DNA from 3 places in the Bacillus sp. DJP31 genome. Region 1 is predicted to be linked to each of the others. Evidence: riboswitches for the same ligand, from Rfam matches in the RefSeq annotation. Region 1 holds a riboswitch; each other region holds the start of a gene.
What was found. Region 1 has a riboswitch for cyclic di-GMP ahead of ACOI1C_RS07630 (DUF192 domain-containing protein). Riboswitches for the same ligand answer to the same signal wherever they lie in the genome.
Positions count from the first base shown of each region.

Region 2: it holds a riboswitch for cyclic di-GMP, as region 1 does, so the genes downstream of both, ACOI1C_RS09595 (diguanylate cyclase domain-containing protein) here and ACOI1C_RS07630 (DUF192 domain-containing protein) in region 1, are expected to answer to the same signal.
Region 3: it holds a riboswitch for cyclic di-GMP, as region 1 does, so the genes downstream of both, ACOI1C_RS21685 (hypothetical protein) here and ACOI1C_RS07630 (DUF192 domain-containing protein) in region 1, are expected to answer to the same signal.

Region 1 is NZ_JBMERO010000006.1:38,679-40,947, forward strand. It holds gene ACOI1C_RS07620 (GDYXXLXY domain-containing protein) at 1-257, shown strand, start outside; gene ACOI1C_RS07625 (Spo0E family sporulation regulatory protein-aspartic acid phosphatase) at 440-592, opposite strand; cyclic di-GMP riboswitch class I at 1,007-1,097, shown strand; gene ACOI1C_RS07630 (DUF192 domain-containing protein) at 1,182-1,526, shown strand; gene ACOI1C_RS07635 (Flp family type IVb pilin) at 1,543-1,731, shown strand; gene ACOI1C_RS07640 (Flp family type IVb pilin) at 1,736-1,921, shown strand; gene ACOI1C_RS07645 (A24 family peptidase) at 2,102-2,269, shown strand, end outside.
Region 2 is NZ_JBMERO010000008.1:67,652-69,920, forward strand. It holds gene ACOI1C_RS09590 (nucleoside 2-deoxyribosyltransferase) at 1-65, opposite strand, end outside; gene ACOI1C_RS09595 (diguanylate cyclase domain-containing protein) at 137-1,384, opposite strand; cyclic di-GMP riboswitch class I at 1,443-1,525, opposite strand; gene ACOI1C_RS09600 (HAD-IA family hydrolase) at 1,907-2,269, opposite strand, start outside.
Region 3 is NZ_JBMERO010000051.1:2,475-4,743, forward strand. It holds gene ACOI1C_RS21680 (diguanylate cyclase domain-containing protein) at 1-893, opposite strand, end outside; gene ACOI1C_RS21685 (hypothetical protein) at 897-1,100, opposite strand; cyclic di-GMP riboswitch class I at 1,221-1,316, opposite strand; gene ACOI1C_RS21690 (PDZ domain-containing protein) at 1,468-2,269, opposite strand, start outside.

The DNA of each region.
Region 1 (2,269 bases):
AGGGGGACTATCACGAAGTCGTTTCAGTTAGTCCTACGAATCCAGTCGTCGATACAGATCAGGTAGTTTTTAAAGGGAAATACATGTACGAAATTGATCCGAAAGAAATGTATATAGAATATGGGATCGAACGCTACTATGTTCCTGAGGGTACTGGCAAGGAGCTTGAAGACCACATGGCAGATCTAGAGGCACACATCCGAATTGCACCATGGGGTCAGATGAAGATTGAAAAAGTGGATAGAAAAGAAGAGTAAACGCCTCGTGATTGGGCGTTTTTTTCTTTGCGAAATTTGAAACCCTTCAAGATTATTGTTTTCGGGTGGCTCTAGAACTTAAAGTCCCTGAATTAGTAAACCAATTAGATACAAAAAAAATGACATGTCTGTTTACAGACATGTCATTGTAATGGAAATGGTCTTTGCGAGCTGCATATGAATTAGTGCTGAATGTTTTCGGAGTTACATAACTTGATATTGATAAGTTCATCTAGTTCTTGACTACATACGACTGTTTCTATTGCAGTAAATCCAAGCTCCATTGCGAGTACAATCATTTTTTCTCTTTTTTCTTCAATCATAAGTTCAATCATTTCATTTCTCCTGCAAAAAAAGATAGTAACTAACCGGTTGCTATAATATGTGCAATCGATTGTACAGACTTATTATAACCATGAATGATGAAAAGAAAATAGCTTCGATAAAAGTAGTGTTAATCTTACAAAAAAATACAAAATTCTACAAATATTTCGTGAAAAAATAGTAACTTTCAGCAAATAGTAAGAATTATTTAAACATTCAAACAAATATAGGCATAGAGTACTAGTATTTGCTATATACTTACAAAATACAGCAAGATATCCAGCGTATTTTAAGATTTTTCAACAAACAGTGACAATATGCCCATTAAAATCGACATTAAAAATAAGAAGTATGACGGATATTTGTTTTGGTGAAAAAGTTTTATTATAAAAGCAAGAGTTCAGTCGGAAAACGAACACACTGAATCTCGATAAAGGCAAAGCTGATGAAAGTCAGTGACGCAAAGCTAAAGGGGCTACGGTGTGGATTTTCACACTATGCCAGCCAGTTACCGAAAGATCAGGGTGTTTTGTAAAGTTTACAAACCCCACCTTTCGGTAAAGGCGGGGTATTTTTATATCTAGGAGGTGAAAAGGGAAGTTGAAGTTGGTCAACCTAAGTAATGAACAGGAATTAGCCAATAAGATTGGCAGAGCAGACACCTTTTTTAAGAGATTAATAGGGTTAATGTTCTCTCATAAATTACCAATAGGTACCGGACTTCATATTACACCCTGCCGCTCGGTTCATACGTACTTCATGAATTACGCAATTGATGTGTTGTTTGTAAATGATCGATTAGAAGTAGTCGGTATTGTTGAATCGATGTCACCGAGAAACGTCAGTAAAGTTTACAGAGCTGCAAATTCAGTCATTGAATTACCAGCAGGAACAGTCCAACAAACAGGAACGGAAATTGGACAAACACTAAAACTACAAAACTAAGGGAGAGATTATCATGATGAAAAACAAATTAGTAGGTTTACTTAAAGAAGAGCAAGGACAAGGTATGACTGAGTATGGTTTAGTATTAGGAATTATTGCAGTTGCAGTTGTTACGACTTTAGGTCTTCTAAGAACGCAAATCATTACAATGTTTGATAATGTAAAAGCTGCAATTACTGGTGCTACAACTGGAACTACGCCATAATACATTGAAATTATATGAAAGAATAAAGCAGTTTACTAAAGACGAACAAGGACAAGGAATGACAGAATACGGATTAGTCCTTGGAATTATTGCAGTTGCTGTAATCACCACCATATCAGTCTTAAGTGAATACATGATTACACTTTTTGAAAAGGTTGAAGCGACTGTTCTCAGTCGTCATACAGAATAATTACCTTCAACAAATACTGACTAAGAAATTAGCTATTATAGAATTTATTCATTCACTAGAAAAAATAGTTTACAAACTTTCTTCCCCTAAAATAGATAGATTGTAACCAAATAGGCCCTTACGTTCTTGTGACGTGGGGCTATTTTTGTAAGATTCGTTATAAAAAGGTAGGGATATTGTATGGGTTTTAATATATTGCTGCTTATCCTTTTAAGTATCTGTGTTTTCACAGATTTGAAGTCTAGAAAAATCTACAATATTGTCATTTTTCCTTCTTTACTATTGTCTTTGATCGTTCATCTAGTTTCTAATGGTTTACCAGGTTTGTGGTTTTCTCTTTCAGGGTTT
Region 2 (2,269 bases), on a different contig from region 1:
AGAGTAGTAGACACCTTTCTCACAAGTTCTTTATTCTCAAATCCTGAAGCTATATAAAAGCGCATTTCATACCTCCTTGAAACTACCCTCGACTATTTCATAAAAAAATAACCACGTCATTAGAATTAGAAGTGGTCTAAATTGAATAAGTGGTTACATTATTTTTCCCTGAATCCTTCACTCGGTACATTGCTTTATCAGCTTTATCGATAAGAGACTTCAAATCTTCCCCATCTCTTGGATACGTACTAACCCCAATCGAAGGAGTAATCCTTACCTCACAACATTCTAACACAAAAGGCTTATCCATGACATTTAGTAATTCCTCTGCTAATCTATATGCTTTTGAGTGATCACAGGAGTTAACTAAAATAGCGAATTCATCTCCACCCCATCTAGAAATAAATTGATTCTCTGTTAACCCTTTCCTAAGTCGGTTTGCCACTTTTATGAGAACGTGATCACCTGCTTCATGACCGTACGTATCATTTATCGTTTTAAAGTTATCCAAATCAATAAATAAAAGGCAGAATGAATCATTTCTTTTCTTCGCAGATACTAGCATTTTCTCTAACTTCTCTTTGAATTTTCTTCGGTTAGGAAGACTTGTTAAGGAGTCATGATAGGCCATAAAACGAATCGTTTCTTCCGCATGCTTTCTTGACGTGATATCACGAGAAACAATGACAATTTTCTCGATAGTACCTTCTTGAGTTGAGACAGGGACACCCCTTGATTCTACAACAATGTATTCTCCATCTGACTTTCTAATTCGGCATTCTGTAACCATTGCTGTCTTATGTAAAATAATTTCACTCATATATTGCGAAATGCCGATTTGGTCTTCTGGATGTAAGTAATTACTAGCATCTTTCCCTACTATCTCTTCTGTTACTAATCCTAGGATCGTTAAATGAGAGGGTGATGCATAGACAATTTCCCCGTTTAAATCAATGACATTTACAAGATCAGATATATTGTTGGCAACTAATCTACTGAGCTCTTCACTTTTTAAATATTTTTGTTCCAATCTTCTTTTTTCAACAGCCATACTTGCTATATTAGCGAAAGCCTTTATGAACTCAAATTCGTATGGATCGGGGAATCCTTTTCGTACATGATAGAAAGTGATGTAACCAATCATTTTACCGGATGCAGATTGTATCGGTATGGACCAACTTCCTAACTCGGTTTCTATGATTCCTAAATGCTCGTCTTCTTCATGAACAACTGTTTGAACACCAGGACATAGCTTGTCCAAGCTCTCGGAAATTTTACTAAAGATAATATTGTTAGGAGCATTGTTTATTATCAACTCGAACACTATATTTTGTGCTTGTAACAGAACCTCATTTGACCCTTTTACAGTTGACGGACTATTCACTTATATCCCCTCGAAATTCACAATAAAAAAACATCCCGTTTTCCAAGATGTCTCTTGAAACGGTAGCTGGCTAACTTAGTAATAACCTTAGTCCCTATAGCTTTGCGTCACTATGTTTCCATAGCTTTGCCTTTTCATTGTATATGATTTTTTAGACCTACTAATCTAGTATTTCTCAAATTCTAATTAATGACAATAGACCTACTTTTTGTAAATATTATATTCCTTATAGCTAATATATGCAAGTGCCAAATTGAATTTGACACTTGTCTATATATCTTTTACTTATCCTTTGTATTCACCGTTGTTTTTCGCCTTTTTTTCTTTCTTTGCTTTGTCTTTGTGAATCATATTTGTGTTGGCACAACTAATTCATGAGAGAATTCAGAATTAACAGTACTAGAGTCAAATCTTTTTTTTGCTGTGGATCATTCTTTTTTGTACGTTTATCCAATTAGTTCACCCCTTACAAGTTTCCATTAGTTTTTTAGATGCTAATGGAAATATATGAGGAGTACATTTTTAAAAAACAACTACACTAAAAAAAGCTTTATAATCATCCAAATAGAAATCTGCTTTAGCCGACTTATTTTGAAACAAACATGTTTTCATTCCTATTTCCTTTGCAGGAATAATGTCTAGCTCTCGATCTCCGATAGCCAGATCGAGATTGTATTTATCATGTAAATAACGATAGGATGTGGCATCTGGCTTTCTAGGGTACCCATCGTCTCCAGCTACTATTTCAGCAAAATGATGATCAAACCCATGAATAGTTAGTATTTCCTCTACTTCCTTACGTTTCTTATGAGTCATAATAACGTTTGTATCACTAGCTTTTAAGACACCCTCAACAAATGGAAAGGGTAGTAGGGTAACTGGTCT
Region 3 (2,269 bases), on a different contig from region 1:
CAATAGGTATGGATAAAACGATCGTTTTCCTTCTTATATTTAAAAATCATTCCGGATTGATTTCGAATGACTTCCTCTAACTCTCGGTGGTTATCAATAAGTGAATGATACTGTGACTTAAGCTCCTCTTTAGTAAAGGGCTTCTGGATATCCATTATTTTTTCATAATATTCAATACATGCCTTACCTTTTTCCTTTGCCTGATACATGGATAAATCTGCCTTCTTAATTAAAGTATCAATATCTTGTCCATCAAATGGATATAGACTGATCCCAATACTCGCTGTCAAAGCAATTTCATGATTTTGAATGCAATAAGGAGCTGATAAAATTTCTGAAATTCGATCAACGCATACTCTTAATTGGTCCTTACTTATCGAAGGCAGGATGATAATAAACTCATCTCCACCTAGTCTGGCAATCATATCACTCTCTCTGATACAGGACTTCATTCTTCCTGCAACTTCCTGCAGTATCAAATCCCCTACGTCATGCTTATAGGTATCATTGACACTCTTAAAATTATCCAAATCCAAGAATAATACAGCACATCTTTGGCCTTCAATATGCTCTAATTCCGTAAAATATTCCTTAATGAAGGTACGGTTGTATACACCTGTTAAAGGATCATGAATAGCGATACTCTCTAAATCAATGATATACGCCATGAAGGTAGCCATTGTCTCAAGAAGTTTAATATGTTGTTCCGAGAAGGAAAATAGTTGAGAATCAAAGGCACATAAATTTCCAAATATATCACCATTTTTCAATACAATTGGCACCCCAAGAAAACTCTTTATACCAAGTTGAATCGTAGGAAGCAGCGAACACGCAATGGGGTGCTCTGAAGTGTTATTTATGATTAGTGGTACCCGACCACCATTTAGAATAATGTTTCAAAAAGCATCATCAAGATCTAAAAAAGCACCACGTTCAAACAGGATCTCTCCCCGATTAAATACACTAAACACCTGACTTGATGAAGCATCCGTTTTAGATACACAAAAAGTATTGACCCCGATAAACCGACTAAGCATATCAAAAATGTCATAGGAGGCTTCGTGTATTTTTTGATTAAAGAGTTTCTGTACAATCCCCATGATGTTACCCCCTTTAGATTAAAAGAAAACCTACTATTCTATCTCTCTCGAGTAGGTAATTTGAACGATACAAAAATAAAACGCCCCAGCATAGGAGCGCAGGAAATCTAAAGTAGTTTTAGATGCAACTGGCTAGCATGTCTACTTAACTTCAGAGTAGACTAAGCCCCTATAGTTTTGCGTCCTACTTTTTCAAGTAGTTTGCCGTATTTAGTTGAGTTTGAGTATCATTTATCCTAATTCGATTATACTACATCCAGTGTCTTTTTTTATACGTTAATTATCAATTTAAGTCTATGTACCTAGAGTATAGAAATAAAAAGACCTAAGAACAATTGAGATTCTTAGGTCCAACTCTATATTAGAATTACCCAACCAAATTCTTCTGATTCTCGACTTTTTCATCCTGCACAAACAGCAATCCTAGCTCATGATGCTCGCCATCATAGAGTGCACGCTGCACCAATCTCGGTTCGTTGTTGTGATCAACAACTTCTAGCTTGACGAAAGCACGATTTTTTTGGAGAGATTGGTAGAATCCCTCTACATTCTTAATGCTAATTCCATTAACTTTAGTAATGAGTTCACCGACCTTAAGCGCCATTTTATCAGCAGGTGATTTGGGAATGACCCCAAGAATAACAAGTCCAAGGTCACGGCTTGAGAAAAATAGATGGTCATCATCCTGAACGCGCTGTTGAATAGATAACAATTCACGGCCAATCATAGCTAGTAGTGCAGTGGCGATCCCCATAATCGGAATCCAAAAGGTGACAACAGCTAACAGGAGGATAAATAAACCTAAGGCAATGACTCTCTTTCCTGTAAAAGAAACCGCTTCGCTTGGTAGGCTTCCTCTTGTTCGTTGGTAAAAGCCGATTCCAAACGGCACAACACATAAGGCAAATGTCTGCTCACCCAACGAAAGAAGCGGCCACCATGGAAAAAATGAAGTAACAGCATTTCCTGGTAATAGTAAGAAAACAGGTATCATCCAAAGACGATTGGAAATATGAGAACCTATAAATCTACCTCGCTTACTCGTTTCTAAACGGGGTGAGCTTATGCGTAAACCATCCTTGAATATTAAAAATCCTTCCGTAAGTAAAAGGAGGGCAAGTATTACTCCAAAAGTGGCTGGGTGAATTGAGGCAAGTTCACGGACTAAC